2 linked regions of the Luteolibacter sp. LG18 genome follow. The protein of the gene in region 2 interacts with the protein of the main gene of each other region in a pairwise test. Links are inferred from orthologs where the notes say so. Each region holds a gene or a part of one and is shown on either strand. Other genes may lie near its edges.

What was found.
Region 1: the proteins of dnaE (region 2) and dnaX interact in binary tests that used the Escherichia coli proteins (3 or more experiments, as listed by UniProt). The link is inferred for Luteolibacter sp. LG18 from one-to-one orthologs.

Annotation. Positions count from the first base shown.
Region 1 is NZ_AP024600.1:3,762,927-3,770,582, forward strand. The notes cover bases 1,819-4,730. They hold dnaX (DNA polymerase III subunit gamma/tau), read right to left. Parts: upstream 4,138-4,730; coding sequence 2,500-4,137; downstream 1,819-2,499. Other genes in these bases: llg_RS15100 (endonuclease/exonuclease/phosphatase family protein), read right to left, coding at 1,819-2,001; llg_RS15105 (YbaB/EbfC family nucleoid-associated protein), read right to left, coding at 2,089-2,394; llg_RS15115 (GAF domain-containing protein), read left to right, coding at 4,192-4,662. Outside these bases: llg_RS15085 (hypothetical protein), read left to right, coding at 1-31; llg_RS15090 (hypothetical protein), read left to right, coding at 28-429; llg_RS15095 (Minf_1886 family protein), read right to left, coding at 448-879; more of llg_RS15100, read right to left, coding at 994-1,818; llg_RS15120 (glycoside hydrolase family 75 protein), read left to right, coding at 4,932-6,596; llg_RS15125 (hypothetical protein), read right to left, coding at 6,603-7,211; llg_RS15130 (hypothetical protein), read right to left, coding at 7,294-7,656. UniProt on the Escherichia coli protein: Part of the beta sliding clamp loading complex, which hydrolyzes ATP to load the beta clamp onto primed DNA to form the DNA replication pre-initiation complex.
Region 2 is NZ_AP024600.1:1,651,355-1,660,154, forward strand. The notes cover bases 1,374-5,429. They hold dnaE (DNA polymerase III subunit alpha), read right to left. Parts: upstream 5,051-5,429; coding sequence 1,574-5,050; downstream 1,374-1,573. Other genes in these bases: llg_RS06930 (AAA family ATPase), read left to right, coding at 1,374-1,432. In the rest of the region: more of llg_RS06930, read left to right, coding at 1-1,373; llg_RS06940 (LysR family transcriptional regulator), read left to right, coding at 5,646-6,518; llg_RS06945 (LysR family transcriptional regulator), read left to right, coding at 6,502-7,470; llg_RS06950 (hypothetical protein), read left to right, coding at 8,050-8,676. UniProt on the Escherichia coli protein: DNA polymerase III is a complex, multichain enzyme responsible for most of the replicative synthesis in bacteria. This DNA polymerase also exhibits 3' to 5' exonuclease activity. The alpha chain is the DNA polymerase catalytic subunit.

The sequences.
Region 1 (7,656 bases), 2.1 Mb from region 2 along the record:
GGATGCCGCGTTGATGCCGACCTGGCCGTGAGAGGCGGATCGTTCTGGACCGCCTCGCTCGACTTCTCCCACCATCCGGCCATGAAGCTGGTGGCCATTCTGGGCGTGATCGCGTTGATCGGGATTTTCTTCACCGCGGGCACGTGGACCGGGATGAGCCTGCGGGATGCCACCGCGGGTGCGCCGAACCGCAATGAGTTCCGGGTGCACCTGAACAACCTGCAGCGGAAGGATCTCACGCCGCAGCTCCGCGAGTATCTGAAAAGCCGGATCTATTACCTGGCCAGCATCATGCCGAAGAAGGATCTGCCGAAGGAAAACTTCGACTACGGTCCGGTGGACGAGGTCGTGCTGGCCGGTGCCAGCGGCATCAAGGATGCGTCCACGCCCAAGGAGGTCTACGACCGGGCGATGGAGAAACGGAAATGAGCCGCCGTCTGGGGCGGGTTACTTCCGGACCTTCTTGGTCGGGGTCGGCTTGACCGCGGGGATCAGGCGCTTCGGCAGGAACGGGTGGGTGAGGGCCTCGGAGAGGGTGAACTTGCCGGTGAAGTCCTCCTTCGAATCGGAGTCCTGTTTGCCGAACATGCCTTCCTCGATCAGCAGGAAGACCATTTCGCCCACGTCGCTGCACTCGCGGATGCCCCATTCGCCCATGAGGGTGGCTCCCATCGGGCCGAATTGGTCCAGGGCGAGGTCCCGGAAGCCATCGAGCAGCTCCTGGCCGCTCACGTGGCGGGCGCTGCCGGTGTTCCCGTCGGCGACCCGCTTGAGTGTGAAATCCAGTGCGTCCTTCAGGAAGAAGAAGCCGTGGGGCTCGTAACGCTTGTCGCGTCCAACGATCGCCAGGACCGCTTGTTCGAACTGCACCGGTTGCATGGCGGGGAAACTAGGGGAAAGGGGTTGAGCCTGTCAAAGGAGTTAGAATGGCCCGCGGGAACGGACCCCGGAAAGTCGGTGGGGAGCGGGTGACAATTCCGCCATCCGCCGTCGTTACCCGTTGAGAAGCAGAAAGTCTGCCACCACCAGGCGATGATCGGTATTCCGGCTGGTGACGGCCTGGCAGCGGACCGCTTTGAGCTGGTGGGTGGAGTAGAGGCAGTCCAGGCGGAGGATCGGGACCCGGCGCTGGAAGGTGTCCCCCCAGCCGGTGCCGGCGGCGGAAAAGGCATCGGTGAAGTCCCGCGCCAGCAGCAGGTGGACCGGGTCGCTGGCGGGGGAATTGAAGTCGCCCCCGAGGAGGGTCGGACGGCTGGGGAAGGGGGCCGTTTGTTCCAGCAATTGCAGCGCTGTGGAAAGCTCCTGGCGGCGGGCCTGGCGGACCTCGCGGTGCGTGCGCCAGGCCGAGCGATTCCATAGGCGCAGGTCGGTGGCGGCGCTGGTGAGGTGGATGTTCACGACCTCGATCTCCCGGCCAGTGGGAGTCAGCAGGGTGAGCTGCTGCTCCCGGAAGGCGGGATTCCGCACCTCGCGCTTGATTTTCCAGCGGGTGACGATGCCGTTCGATTCGTGGAACCGGTAATCGCCATGGCCGTCGTAGAGGGCGTCCGCCACGCTTTTGACCTCGGCGGGCGACACCTCCTGAAGCAGGACGACATCCGGTTGCCAGGCGGCGATGTCCGGCACGGGGTTCCCGAACTCACTGTGGGCGCAATTGATGGTCATGACGCGGACCACCGGCTGGCCCTTGTAGGGGGCCGCGGCCCCGGGAGCGGGGGCTTGCTTGGCGAGGTTCACCAGCACCTGGGCCTCATCCGCGAAAAGGAGGACGGTGACCGCCCAGATCCCGGTGACGATCAGCGACAGGGAGGCGCGGAGAAACAGGAAGGCGCTGCACGACAGGGCCAGTCCGATCAGTCCCCAGATCCAAATCGGTGCCACCGTGAAGGCCGCCAGCCGGTCCGGCTGGCGGGAAAAGGCGAACATGGTCACGAAATGCAAGCCCAGCGACGCACCCACCAGGGCCCATCCAAGACGGCGGCGGGTGCGGGCGGCATTCATGACCCGAGCATTATCTAACAGTCCGCGCGGAAATCCAGCGTCTTGTGCCCCCGAGAGGGGGCGGCGGCCACGCGCGGCGAAACCGGCTCAGAGTCCCGGGATGCCCAGGCCGCCGGTGAGCTTCTTCATTTCAGCGGCGGCGAATTCCTTGCCCTTGTTGACGGCTTCCTGGACGCCCTTGAGCACGAGGTCCTGGAGGAACTCGACATCGGACGGATCGACGACGGACGGGTCGATCTTGATCGAGAGCACGTCACCGGCGCAGGTGGACACCACGGTCACCTTGCCGCCGCCGACGCTGGCCTCGACGGTGCGCTGGGCGAGTTCTTCCTGCTTGGCGGCAAGCCCGGCCTGCATCTGCTGGGCTTGTTTCATGAGTTTCTGGATGTTCATGGGAAAGGAGAGTGAAGATTTGAAGACGTAAGACTCAAGACTGGAAAACGACGGGATCGAGGGGGCTCTTCTCTTGCGTCTTGTGTCTTTCAGTCTTGTTTCTGTTTAGCCCACCACCCGGCCTTCGAGGGCGGTGAGGGCGTGTTCGATGAGCGGATCGCGGTGGAAGCTTTCGTCCGCTTGCGGGCGGGCGGGCTTCGGTGGCTCGGGCGGAGCCGCCGGTTCGGCGGATTTGAACGGCGGCGGCTCGACCAGTGGCGGAGGCGGCTCGCTGTGTTCGGGGGCCGCGGCGATCAGGGAATCGAAGCGGCTGGTGATGGCATCGTGAGTGCGCTTCGGCACCGAGGAAACCGGGGCCGGGAAGTCGCTTTCGACTTCCGGTTCCCAGACCTTGGCCACGGGCGGTGGTTCCGGCTCGGGTTCGCGGATGGGCGGGGCCTCGTAGGCGGGCTCGTAAACCGGCTCCGGAGCGGGCTCGGGTTCGAAGACAGGGGCGGGCTCGGGCTCTGGTTCCGATTTCCGGTCGGGTGCCGGGGGCGGAGCGACGGGGACCGCCGGGATGGCGGTGGCTGCCGGGGCGGGAACCGGGAATCCGGCGTCGCCGATGGCATCGGCTCCTTTGGCGAGCACCTTGATCACGTCGGACAGGCGGACTTCGCCAAGGACCTGCACGGCCTTGATCAGGCCGAGTTCGAAATGGAGGCGCTTGTTCGTGGACCACTTCATGCGGCCCTCGGTTTCGGCGAAGACGTCGATGGCGGAGAGGATCCGGTCCGCCGGGTAGGGGTCGGCCGCGGCGAGCAGGCTCTGCCACAGCTCGGCCGGGATACCATCGCCATCGGCGGAGGAATCGAGCTTCGCGACCAGCAGGGCGCGCATCGCGCCGACGAGTTCACCGAGGAGCTGGCCGAGCTCGCGGCCGGATTCGGCTTCCTTCTGGATCAGCGAAAGCGCGGCCGCGGTCTGGCGGGCCAGCAGCGCGGAGGCGAGCTGGGCGACCTTTTCGCGGGAGGTGAAACCGAACACGTCGAGGACGTTCGCCTCGGTGATGTGGTCACCGCAGAAAGCCACGAGCTGGTCGAGCATCGACTGGGCATCGCGCATGCCGCCGTCCGCGCCCTTCGCCACGGCCCAGGCCGCGGCGTCATCGAGCTTCACGTTTTCCTCGCGGGCGATGTGCAGCAGGTGCTTGGCGATCAGCTCGGTCGGGATCGGGCGCAGGTCGAACCGCTGGCAGCGGGACAGGATGGTCGGCAGGATCTTGTTCGCCTCGGTGGTGGCGAAGATGAACTTCACGTGCGGCGGCGGCTCCTCGAGGGTCTTCAGCAGGGCGTTGAAGGCCGCGTTGCTGAGCATGTGGACCTCGTCGATGTAGTAGATCTTGAACTGGCCGCGGGCCGGGGCGAAGCGGACGGACTCGCGGAGGTCGCGGACCTGCTCGACGCCGTTGTTCGAGGCACCGTCGATTTCCAGGACGTCCAGCGAGCGGCCTTCGGCGATCTCGACGCATACGTCCTCGTCCGGATTGAAGTCCGCCTTCGGGCCGCCGGTGCAGTTCAGGGCCTTGGCCAGGATGCGGGCGGTCGAGGTCTTGCCGGTGCCGCGCGGGCCGACGAAGAGGTAGGCGTGGGCGAGGCGCTTTTGCTCGATGGCATTGCGCAGGGTGCGGACGACGTGGTCCTGCCCGAGGACGTCATCGAAGGTTTTGGGACGGTATTTGCGGGCGAAGACCTGGTAGCTCACGCGGCGACTGTATTGGAGTTTGCGGGTTTGTCAGTTTTCAGTTTTGCAAAGGGCATGCGAATTCCCGAACGCGATGAAAAACAACGGCTTTACGAGGACGCCCGGCTGCGGATCAGCGGCCTGACCGCCGGGGAACCGGACCGGATCGCGCGGATGGCGGGCATTGTTTCGGTCCTCCACGGGCTGATGCCGCACTATTACTGGACGGGATTCTACCGCGTCTTGGGCGGCGGGCTGGTGATCGGGCCGTATCAGGGCACGGTCGGCTGCGCACGGATCGCCTGGGGCCGGGGCGTGTGCGGGGCGGCATGGCAGACCGGCGAGACACAGGTGGTGGCGGACGTCCACGCGTTCCCGGGCCACATCGCGTGCGACGCGCTTTCGGAAAGCGAGATCGTGGTGCCAGTGCGGGACCGGGATGGCCGGATCGTGGCGGTGTTCGATGTCGATTCGACCCTGCCCGGCGCGTTCGATGACATCGACCGGATTGGCCTTGAATGGATCTTCTCGGCGTGGGGGGAGTGAACCGCGCGCCATTCGATGGTGGGGAAGAGATTCAACCACGGATGAACGCGGATGGAAGAGGGATGGATTTGGATTTCCGTTTCCGGACAGCCAGCCGTTCATCACTTCTTATCTGTGTCCATCCTGTTCATCCGTGGTTGAATTTCTGATTCGGGGCCCTCGGATCTTCCGGCCCGCCTCCACGTTCTGCCCTCCGGAACCAATAAACCCGCATTCTCATGATCGACGGAGGTTGCTGGCAACGTTGACGCTGCTAGATTGTCCCCGAAATGTCCGACCGGAAGGATTCCAACCACATCTCAGGAGTGAAGCGCCGGCAGGTCGGCCAGTTCGGCAAGACCGCGCCGCGCTGGGCGCTGCTGCTGTTCGTGCTCGGGCTGGTGGCGGCGGGGTTCCTGTTCACTCCGGTGCCCGGGAAGATCAAGCGGGGCCTGCGCGAGGTGTTCGCGCCCAAGGGCGGACCGGTCGGTAAATCCCAGCAGGAGGTCGAGGAACTGCTTCAGAGGGAAGGGGACCGCATCCGTGCCGAGAAGGACGCCGAGGCCCAGCGGGAGATCGACGATCTCCGCAAGGATCTGGAGGCCGCCCGCAAGGTGACATCCCGCCCGGACACGCCGGTGAATCCGCCGCAGAACCAGGTGCCGGACGAGCCGCTGGGGCCGGAAACCGATGTCCGCCAGTTGCGGTCCGGGATTCCCTTCAAGGTCGAGCTGAAGTTCGATCACGGCACGCTGGCCTCGAAGGAGCGGGTGACGCCGGACAGCTATGCCGCGCTCTACACCTTGAGCGTGCGCCTGCCCGCTCCGGCCAAGACCTTGGCGGAGCTCCAGACTTCGAACCCGAAGCTCGGTGCGATGCTGCCGGGGCTGGAGGAGATCCTGAAAAAGGGTGAGGTCTCGAAGTGGTACTACACCCTTTACGACAACAAGACCGCCCGCATCAAACGGGACGCCACCGCGCTCAATGAACTGCTGACCAAGCACAACTTGTTCGACTGCGAAACGATCCTGAACCTCAAGACCGAGGCCGGTCGCCGCGCGATGCTGCTGCAGGCGGACATGGACGTGGTGTCGGATGGCTCGGATGGCGACCGCCTGCCGACGATGCCGGAGGAGATCGTCAATTCCCCGAACTACCAGCCATTCACCAGCTACGGTTGGGCGAAAAAGTCCCAGGTTCCGAACCCGATCGTGGCCGGCTGGGAGCGCCGCGTGACCGCCGGTGAAAAGGAGCTGGCGGACAAGAACACCACCGCCGACCGCAAGAAGTGGCTGAAGAGCCGCATCGCCATGCTCAAGCGCGGGATCACGGACATGAAGGGCCGCTCGTTCCTGATCGCCGAATACGATCCGTTCATCGTGATCCCCATCAATATCCTCGGGGCCACCGGCGATCCCTTCGCGCCGAACGTCGGCGACTACGCGCTGGTGATCTACGGGGACAAGATCCTGCCCGCGATCGTGGGCGACGGCGGGCCGAACTACAAGGTGGGCGAGGCCTCGCTGCGGATCGCCAAGGAGCTGAACGTGAGGGCCACGCCCTACAACCGTCCGGTATCCGACCTGAAGGTGACCTACCTGGTGTTTCCGGGAACCCGCGAGACGGCCGGTCCGCCGGATTACGATGCGTGGCGTAGCAAGTGCGATGCTCTCGTGAAGGAGTTCGGCGGCCTCGGGGAAAGTTACAAGATTGGCGAGTGGAAGAACCTGCTCGCGCCGCCCCAACCGCCACCGGTGGTGGTGCCACCCGGCGGCCAGCCGGTGCCGACCTTGCCGGGAGGGGCGCAGCCACCCGCGCCGACGGCTCCGGCGGTGCCCTCGTCGCCGAGACCGGGACCGGCGATTCCGCCGACCACCACGCCTTCGGCAAACCCGGCTCCGGCACCGCCATCGGTGCCACCGGGTGTGACCGCGCCGAAACCGAGCGGGAATTGAGTCCGATCAGGCCAACGCCTGCCGCCGTTCCTCGATGATCTCGGGGAGTTCGAACAGTTCGATGTAACCCGCTGGCTCGGGTGAGCGGGGGAGTTGGACGACTTCGAACGAGAGGATGTCCTCCGCCAGCGAGCGCTCGCCGATGGCGGTGGCGAGGACTTCGCCCACGGCCGCGCGGGCGTGGGAGGGAGAGGTGGAGGTGAAATTGGGAATGCCCACCCGGATGGCGATGCGTCCGGCTTCGGATTGGTCTTCCAGCGTTAGGAACCACATCGCCTGGGGCTCGAAACGGATGCCCTGATGGTTGGTGGTGAAGGCGAAGCCGTAGGCGGGCTTCAGGGCGGTGAACTTCCACCCGGGGAGGGAAGGGGCGGCGGCCACGAGCGCCTCGGCCAGCGGCTTGCTGGGGGCGTGGGTGCCGATGGTGACGATCAGTTCCTGAATGCCGCCGCGGGATTCGGGCGTTTCGAGGCCGAGACGGGGGGCGAGGGCCCTGAGCTGGGCGAGGGTCTCCTTGCGGATGGCTGAGTCCGCGTTGGGGAGGGACGCGAGATCGGTCAAATGGTTCTGGAACCAGTTCCAGAACCCTTGGATCGCTTCGGGGGAGGTGTTCATAAGGGGTGGGACAGACGACAGGCCGGATTGGCATGTCTCTTCCAACCAACTACACCCCCGCCCCCCGGGCAAGGGGGACTTGTCATATTTTGCTGTCCGCCCCGTGGTCCTCGTCGTCCTCTTCGAGCAATTTGCGCTGTTTTTCCGCCGAAATGGCCTTGATGACGCCCAAAAGCAGGAACAGGCAGATGACGGTGACGGCTGCTTCCAGGATCGGCAGCGGGCCGTGTTCGGCTTCCCCTTGGAAGAACCGGACGAGGCCCATGATGTTGAAAATGCCGCGTCCGAACCCGAGCAGGGCGATCACGCCGCCGCCGATCAGGCCGTGCCAGAACCAGCGGATCGAGAACATGCCGCAGATGATGAGGCCGCCGCCGAGGGCGAGGGCTCCGTTCAGGAAACCCATGGCATCGGCCTGTTCCAGTGCCTTGAAAGCAGCCCCGGC
Region 2 (8,800 bases):
GGTCGAGAAGGGCGGCGAGACCTTCGCGAAATGGCCGTCCTACGGTGAACGTGAGCTGCCGTCCGCGCCGCGCGAGGCGGTCCATGTGATCACCCATTACCTGCGTTTCTGCGCGAACCTCGCGGCGATGAAGCCGGAGCGCGCGATCCGCGTGGCGGTGATCGTCCGCGCCGCGGATCTCGTCGTGCCCGCCTCCGCCGGAAGTGCGAATGTGGAAACCAGCGCGATGGCCCTGCAGATCCGCGAGTGGTCCACCGATCCGATGATCACCGGCCACCACTGCGCCAGCTTCCTGATCACGGAGAACTTCAGCGACCTCCACCGCCTCGTCGCCCAGAACGCGCGTGCCGCCCGGCTCACCGTGCCGCTGCCGGACGCGGCGGGCATCGAGGCTGCCCTCGCCATTCTCGAACCCGCGTGCGCGAAGGCGCTCGCCCCGTTCAGCGGTCGCCTCGGCGAACCCGCCGCCGCCTTGGTCGGCTCCACGGTGCACGCCGTGTCCGCCCTGCTCCAGCGTCGCCAACACGCCGCCGCGCCAATCACCGATGCCGACCTGATCGAGCTGAAGAAGCAGCTCGTCGAGGAAGACGCCCAGGGCCTCATCGAGTTCATCCAGCCGGTGCGCACCCTCGAGGATCTCCACGGTCAGGAAGGCGTGAAGAAGTGGCTGCGCCAGGACATCGTGCTGTGGCGGAAGAACGATCTCCAGGCCCTGCCGATGGGCTATCTGTTCTGCGGACCCGTCGGCACCGGCAAGACGTTCCTCGTCGAGTGCCTTGCCGGAGAAGCGGGCGCGCCGGTGGTGAAGATCAAAAATTTCCGCGACCGCTGGGTCGGCTCCACCGAGTCGAACCTGGAGAAGATCTTCCGCCTCCTCGAAGCGCTCGGCCGCTGCATCGTCTTTGTCGATGAGGCGGACCAGGCGCTCGGCCGCCGCTCCGCGGAATCCGGGGACTCCGGCATCTCCGGCCGGGTCTACGGTATGATGGCCGAGCAGATGAGCCAGAGCCGCAACCGCGGCCGCCTGCTGTGGGCACTCGCCACCAGCCGCCCCGATCTCGTCGAGGTCGATCTGAAGCGCCCCGGGCGCGTCGACGTGAAGATCCCGCTGTTCCCGACCGGCACGTCCGAGGAGGGCTACGGCCTGATCCGCGCCCTTTCGAAACGCCGCGGCCTGATCCTGCCGGACACTCTGCCCGACGATCTGCGCGCGAAGATCCCTGATCTCCTCACCCCCGGTGCCGCCGAGGCCCTCGCGGTGAAAGCCTACCGCGTCACCAAGACCACCGATCTCACCGAATCCGCCGCATTGGCCGAAGCGCTGAAGGACTACCAGCCGCCGGTATCCCCGGTGATCTTGGAGCAACAGATCGGCCTCGCCGTCGCGGAAGCCACCGACCTCAGCTTCGTGCCCGAGCGATTCCGGCGATGAAACGTAGCTGAAAGCTCCGCTTTCAGAATGTAGAGGGAAGCTCCAGCTTTCCCTCTTCGGGGGAGGAGATCGCTTGGCCTGACAAGCCCCCGCCAACGGGCGCTGGCGGGGACAATTCGAAAGCGGAGCTTTCGACTACATTCAATCCTCCAGCCACCGGTCCAGCGCCTCGGCCAACGCCGGGCCGCGCTTGACGTGGAATTTTTCCCCGGCCTCGACGGTGATGCGGCGGCCGGCGCTGTTCTGGATGTGCAATAGCACCGGTGTCTGGCCCGGGTGATTCACCAGTGCCTTGCGGATCTGGTCGATGTCCCGCTCGCTGTGGCGGGTGGTCCACAGTGTCAGCTCCAGCGGTCCCTTCGCGGCGTTGGCCTCGGAGGTGCGCTTCGGCTTCAGCTCGCCGAGTTCGTAGCCGGTGAGGCGATAGCCGCCGGTGCGGTCGTCCACCTGCACCGAGCACTTCAGCTTGATGATCTTGCCGGCCTCCAGGATGCCGTTGTCGCGGGCGGGCACGAAGGTTTCACCCCACAGCATGATCTCCGAGCTGCCGGTGAAGTCCTCCAGGATCAGCACGCCGAAGGGCTTGCCGGTCTTGGTGACTTTCGATTCCAGGCTGCGGATCATCCCGGCGAAGGGGAAACGCGCGCGCGGGTTGGAAGTGTCCAGCTCGTCGACCAGGCCGAGGCGGTGGTAGCGGTCGGAGTCGATCACGCCGCGGAATTTGTCCAGCGGATGGCCGGTGACGTAGAAGCCGAGCAGCTCCTTCTCATGGGCCAGCCGGTCGTCCTTCGGCCACTCCGGCACCGCGGCCACGGAGGTCTTCGCGGTCTGCACGGGCGCGACGAAATCGAGCGCGTCGAACAGCGACACCTGGCCGGCGGCGCGGTCCTTCTGGGTGGAGGACGCGGAGGCCACCACCTGCTCCAGGCGGCTGAACATCCCGGCGCGGGTTTCGCCGGTCCAGTCGAGCGCCCCGGCCTTCACCAGGTTTTCGAGGATACGCTTGTTCACCGACTTCGAATCGAGACGGGTGGCAAAGTCCTCCAGCGAGACAAACGGGCCCTTGGTCTGGCGCTCCTCGATCGCGGCGGCCATCGCGCCTTCGCCGCAGTTCTTGATCGCGGCCAGGCCGTAGCGGATGCCGCGGCCGCCGGTCGGGGTGGACTCCGGGGCGAAGCGCAGCTTCGACGCGTTGAGGTTCGGCGGCAGGATCTCGATACCCATGCGGTGGCACTCCGCCACGAAGACGCCGATCTTGTCGGTGTTGTGGATTTCGTTGGAGAGCAGGCCGGCGAGGAATTCCACCGGGTGGTTCGCCTTCAGGTAGGCGGTCCAGTAGGAGATGTGGCCGTAGCAGGCGGAGTGGGACTTGTTGAAGCCGTAACCCGCGAACATCTCGATCTTCTCGAAGATCTGGTTCGCCAGCTTCTCGCCGATGCCGTTGGTGGCGGCCGCGCCCGCGACGAATTTCGAGCGCTCCTCCGCCATCTTCTTCGGGTCCTTCTTACCCATCGCGCGGCGCAGAAGGTCGGCGCCGCCGAGCGTGTAGCCCGCCAGCAGCTTCGCGGCGTTCTGCACTTGCTCCTGGTAGATCATGACGCCGTAGGTGTTGCCGCAGACCTTCTCGAGCAACGGGTGCTCGTAGACCGCCTGCTTGCGGCCCTTCTTCACCTCGATCATCTGGTCGATGAACTGCATCGCGCCCGGGCGGTAGAGCGCCAGAAGGTCGATGATGTCGTCGATCTTCTCGATCTGGTACTTCCGGCAGGTCTCGACCATGCCGCCGGATTCAAGCTGGAACACGCCCATCGTTTCGCCGCGGTTCAGCAGGTCGAAGGTCGGCTGGTCGTCCAGCGGCACCTTGGTGATGTCGAAGTCCGGGATGTGGACCTTGATGTGCTCCACCGCGTCCTGGATGACGGTCAAGTTCTTCAGGCCCAGGAAGTCCATCTTCAGCAGGCCCACGTCGGTGATCGCGCCCATGTCGTACTGGGTCACGACTTCGCCTTCACTCGCGCGGGTGAGGGGGACGTGCTCGTCCAGCGGCCGGTCCCCGATCACCACGCCCGCGGCATGGACGCCCACGTTGCGGACCAGGCCTTCCAGCTTCAGCGCGTAGCCCCACAGCTCCTGGTAGGTGGAGGAGCTCTCGATCATCTCCTTGATCTCGGGCTTGGCCTTCCACTCGCCGTCCAGGCTGATGCCCGGCTTCGCCTCGATCATCTTGGCGATGCGGTCGGCCTCGCCGTAGGACACGCCCATCACGCGGGCCACGTCCCGCAGCACGCTCTTCGCGCCGAGGGTGCCGTAGGTGATGATGTGGGACACGCTGCGCTCGCCGTACTTGTGGCGCACGTAGTCGATCACCTCCGGACGGCGGCTTTGGCAGAAGTCGATGTCGACGTCGGGCGGGCTGACGCGCTCGGGATTGAGGAAGCGCTCGAACAGCAGACCGAACTGGAGCGGGCAGATGTCGGTGATCCCCATCGAGTAGGCCACCAGCGAACCGGCGGCCGAACCACGGCCCGGGCCCACCGGGATGTCATGGTCGCGGGCCCATTGGATGAAGTCCGCGGTGATCAAGAAGTAGGACGCGAACCCGAGCTGGTTGATAATGTCCACCTCGTACTTCAGGCGGGTCACCTTCTCCGGGTCGACCGCGCCCTCCTCGCCGTAGCGTTTCACCATGCCCTTCTGGCAGACGCGCATCAGGTACTCCTCGCGCGGGGAACCGTCGGGAGTGGGGAACTGCGGGTATTTCTCGGAGCTGGTGGAGTCCAGCTTGATGGCCACGTTGCACTGCTCGGCGATCTCCAGGGTGGCGTCGCAGGCTCCCGGGATCTCCCGGAAGAGGTGGCGCATCTCCTCGGCGGTCTTGAAATGGACCTCCGGGGTGTAGCGCATCCGGTTCTCATCGATCAGCAGGTGGCCGGTGCCGATGCAGATCATCACGTCGTGCGCCTCGTGGTCGTCGCGGTTGAGGAAATGGACGTCGTTGGCGGCCACCGGGCGCAGCTCCAGCTCCTTCGCCAGCTTCAGCAGGCCGGGAGTGACCTTTTGCTGGGCCTCCAGCCCGTGGTTGTGGATCTCCACCCAGGTGTGCTCGCCGCCGTAGATGTCCTTCAGGGTGGACAGCGTCTCGCGGGCCTTGTCCTCGTCGCCGGCCAGCAGCCACTCGTTCACCGGCCCGGAAATGCAGCCGGACAGGCAGGTCACGCCCTTCGAAAACTCGGCCAGGGATTCGTAGTCCACGCGCGGCTTGCCGTAGTAGAGGCCGTCGAGGTGGCCGCGGGACACCAGCTTGCTGAGGTTGTTCCAGCCCTCGATGTCGCGGGCCAGCAGGGTCATGTGGGTGGAGCGCTTGCGTCCCACCAGGTCGCGTTTGTCGTGGCGGGACGCGGGCGCGAGGTAGATCTCGCAGCCGAAGATCGGCTTCACCCCGGCCTTCTTGCAGGATTGGTGGAATTCGATCGCGCCGTAGAGGTTGCCGTGGTCCGTCATCGCCACCGCCGGCATCCCGTAGTCGACCGCCTTCTTGGCCAGATCCTTGGTGCGGATCATGCCGTCGAGCAGGGAGTATTCGGTGTGGAGGTGGAGGTGGACGAACGAGTCAGACATCGGGACGGCCCACCGTAGCCAGGTGCCCCGAAAGGGCAAGAAGCGGTGGATCTGGAACGCATCGTGCAGAGTGGACACGTAAATCCACGTAGTCCTTGCCAACCCCCGATCCTCCCGACAGCTTGGCCGCCTTGGAGCACGGCCCCTGGTGGCCGCGGTCCGAGTCACTGTCATTCACCCCTCTCCTCATGGATGCGTTTTCCCCTTCGCCATTATCCGATATCGGCCTCTTCCAAGGCTCCAGAATCGGAAAAAGAAACTGTCACGTGACCCAAATTGAGACTGTTTCCAGTTTCCCAACCGGGGAGTCACGCCGCCACCGGGGAAACGATAGAACCTTCGGCAGTTTTGTTAGATAAGGTTTCGTTGATCGTAATCTCCTATTGATGAGGCTCGATAGCCCTCTTATGGCCGATTTTGTGCCCATGGTGGCCGAAATTGTCACCATTGGCGGGCCTTTCATCGAGTCGTGATCATAAATATCGCGTATTTATTCATAAATGATGGAGGTATTTCCATCTTTGTTGTTTACTCGCGGCCAGTCTAGTCCTCCCTCAACACAGATCGCAAATCCATGCCCCTGGATGCACATTACTTGCAAGTCTTCAAAGCGGTGCTGGCCGAGTGCTCGATGAGCCAGGCCGCGATGCGGTTGCGGACCAGTGCCTCTAACGTGAAGCGCATCGTGACCGCTCTGGAAGGGGAGCTCGGGGTGCCGCTTTTCGACCGCGAGAGCCGCGGCAAATTCCAGCCCACGACCCATGCCGACCGCCTGAACCAGGAGATGACCGGGTTCATGGAGGAGATGGAATCGCTCCAGCAGTATGTCTCGCAGATCCGCGAGACCGGACGGACGTTGAAGATCGGAGCCCAGCGGTGGTTTTTTGAAACCGCCTACTTCGTGCGGCTGTTCAATCTGATGCGCCAGGACAACCGCTTCCGAGCGACCTTCCTGGAGGTTGCCACCGGCCAGGAACGCACGATGGTGGAATCCGGTGCCTGCGATGTCTACGTGGGTTTGGTCACTCCGGCCAGCAAGCGGGTGACCACCGTGCACCTCGCCCCGCTGCCGATGAGCGTGGGTTGCGTGGCCCCGGGGTTCGTCCCGCGGGAATTGTCCGATCTCTCCGAAATCTCGCCGTGGGGCCTCCACGCGCCGGACCTTCGGGCCGCCAGCCGCGAATGGCTCCAGTGCATCGAGATCGCCGGCGGCGGCATCGGCCGGCAGCTCACCAGCTCCCAGTTCCGCGAATGGTCGACCTGCCCCTCGTCCTCCAACCTGCAGGCGGTGGTGGCACCCGCTCCCGCGGAAGGCACCACGGAGCCGAGCATCCGCTGGCAGCCGCTGCCGCTGCTCACTCCCATTCCCGTCCGCGCCAGTTTCCTCTCCCAGCATCCCTACGGGTGCCTCGAACATGCCCTCCACAAGGCCAGCGCCAGTCTGAAGCAGCATGAGCATTCAGTTTGATATCGATGAACTGAAGACCTTCGTCCTGCTGGCTGAGAACGGGCATTTCACCGAGACAGCCCAGGCACTGGGGATCAGCCAGCCGGCCGTCAGCCAGCGCATCGCGCGGCTGGAGAGCACGTTCGGCCTGATGCTGTTCACCCGTTCCGCGGAGCGGGCGGTGCTCACGACCTACGGCGAAAAGGTGCTCGGCTGCGCGCGCCGCTGCGTGGAGAGCCATGAGGAAATGGCGCGCCGCCTCACGCAGCAACAGCGGTCGTCGGTCGGGAAAATCCGCTTGTGGATCGACCATTCGTCGCACGGCGAGAAGTTCGCCGAACTGCTCGAACGCACCGCGCCCGACCAGGTGGAGCTCGAGCGCGTGGATTCCCTTGGCGGCAGCCATTGGACCGACCGGCTCCGTCATTTCGAGTGCGATCTCGCCCTGTCCGGCGTGTTCCTCCAGAGCGACGCCCCGGTGGGCCTCAAACGGATCGAACTGCGCCGCGAGGCCGGCCTGTCCGCCATGTGGGCTCCGCAGCACTATCAGGTTTCCGCCTCCGCCTTCAGCCTGTCCGATGTGCTGGGCACCACCCTGCTGGTGGGCTCCGAGCGCTTGGTCCCGGGATTCCGGGGCTTCCTCGAGGATTGGTGCAAGCGCGCCTACGGCAGCGCCCCGAGCGACATCTTGGAGTTCGATACCGCCCAGGAAGCTCTCCAGGCCTGCCAGGCGGGATTCGGGATCAACCTGATTCCCGGCAACTCCTGCCCGTCGGTGGATTTGCCCGGCCAGCCGGTGGAAAGCCGTTCGCTGTTCAGCGAGGTTTTGCCGAATGCCTACGCCTATGGCCTGCACATGCGGGCCGGGGAGAAAAACGAGGCGGTGATCGATACCGCGGCCTGGCTGGTGGAAGTGTATAAGGAACTTTCCACCCGAGAAACCGGCAAGGTGTTGGGGCGGGTGACGGTCTAGGCTGAATCCACATTCAAAGGGGAGGCCGGGTACCTCTGACATGGAGTGCGGCGAGGTATCGCCGCTCTGAGCGGAGGCGAGTTATCGCCGGGGGCAACACCTGCATTCGCCAACCCGCTCCTTTTCCACGGCTCCGCTGCGAATCCCGTCGATTCTCTCCGGCACCCAAAGCGGCGATGCCTCGCCGCACTCCATGTCCAGAGCCCCCTCTGGAGGCTTTCCGGCCAAAGCTGAATGAATGTCGATTCAACCCAACATATCGAATGTTCCCGTTTGGATAGCGTGAGCGAAAATGGTTGCGGCCGGAATTGAACCAATTTCTTATTGGTTAGAATAACGGATTGGTCTCAAGGTAAGGTTGTGCTGACTATCATAACATGGGATTAGTCGAGTCCCATGAAATCCGCGTTCACCCTCCTGTGCGGACTGGCTCTTACCCCCCTCTTGTCAGCCCAGTCATTGGTCAATGGTACCAATTATTCCGATCTGTTCGGCCCGAATGGATCCAGTGTCTCCGCTCCCGCGCCTCCACCCGTTTTAGCCGGGGTCCACACCGGATCAGGTGCAGGACCGTCCGCGATGGGCACCTATTGGGATGCTTCCGTTTCCGGAGCGGTCGCCCTGTCGATTGCAGGCCTCGATGTGGTAACCTCAACACCGAAAGTGTCGTTGGATGGAAGTGCGCTGCATTTCGATCTCGTCAGCAGTGGTGCTCTCGGCAACCTCGCTGGATTGGGCGCGGTCGGTGCCAACTGGACTGCCACCGCGACTTTTGACAAGTCGGGCAATGAATTGATCCTCCAGCCCAACACCACCTACCGGGTCAGTTTCCTGGTCGATGGCAGCGACGGTCTTCTCAACCAAGGCATCACGGCGAATCCCAGCTTCACGGTTGAGTTTTTGGACGGCGGCGGCACCGCCGTCGGCTCGGTGAGCAATGGCACGCTGGTCGGCGTGGTGGGCTTGCTTGGCACCGGGGTGCCCTCGGGCACGGTCACGGTGGATTTCGTCACGGGCAATACCGTGAACACCACCGATGCGGCATCGCTGCGCTTCAAAGCGGGAGGTCTTGCCACCGTTTCCCTGCTCGGCATCGGCGATAACTTCGCCACTGTCTCCGGTCTGTCGATTGTCCAGGTCCCGGAAACCTCGTCCGCCTTGCTCGGCGCGATGGGCGCGCTTCTGGTTCTGCGCCGTCGGCGTTAACTTTCATAGGAACAGCACAACAGCGGCACCGCCCCCTCGTGGGATACGGTGCCGCTCTTTGTACAGACTGGTCTCGGGGGCGCAGATTGCAAGATAAGCCTTTTTTCCGTCACCCGGAGATAAG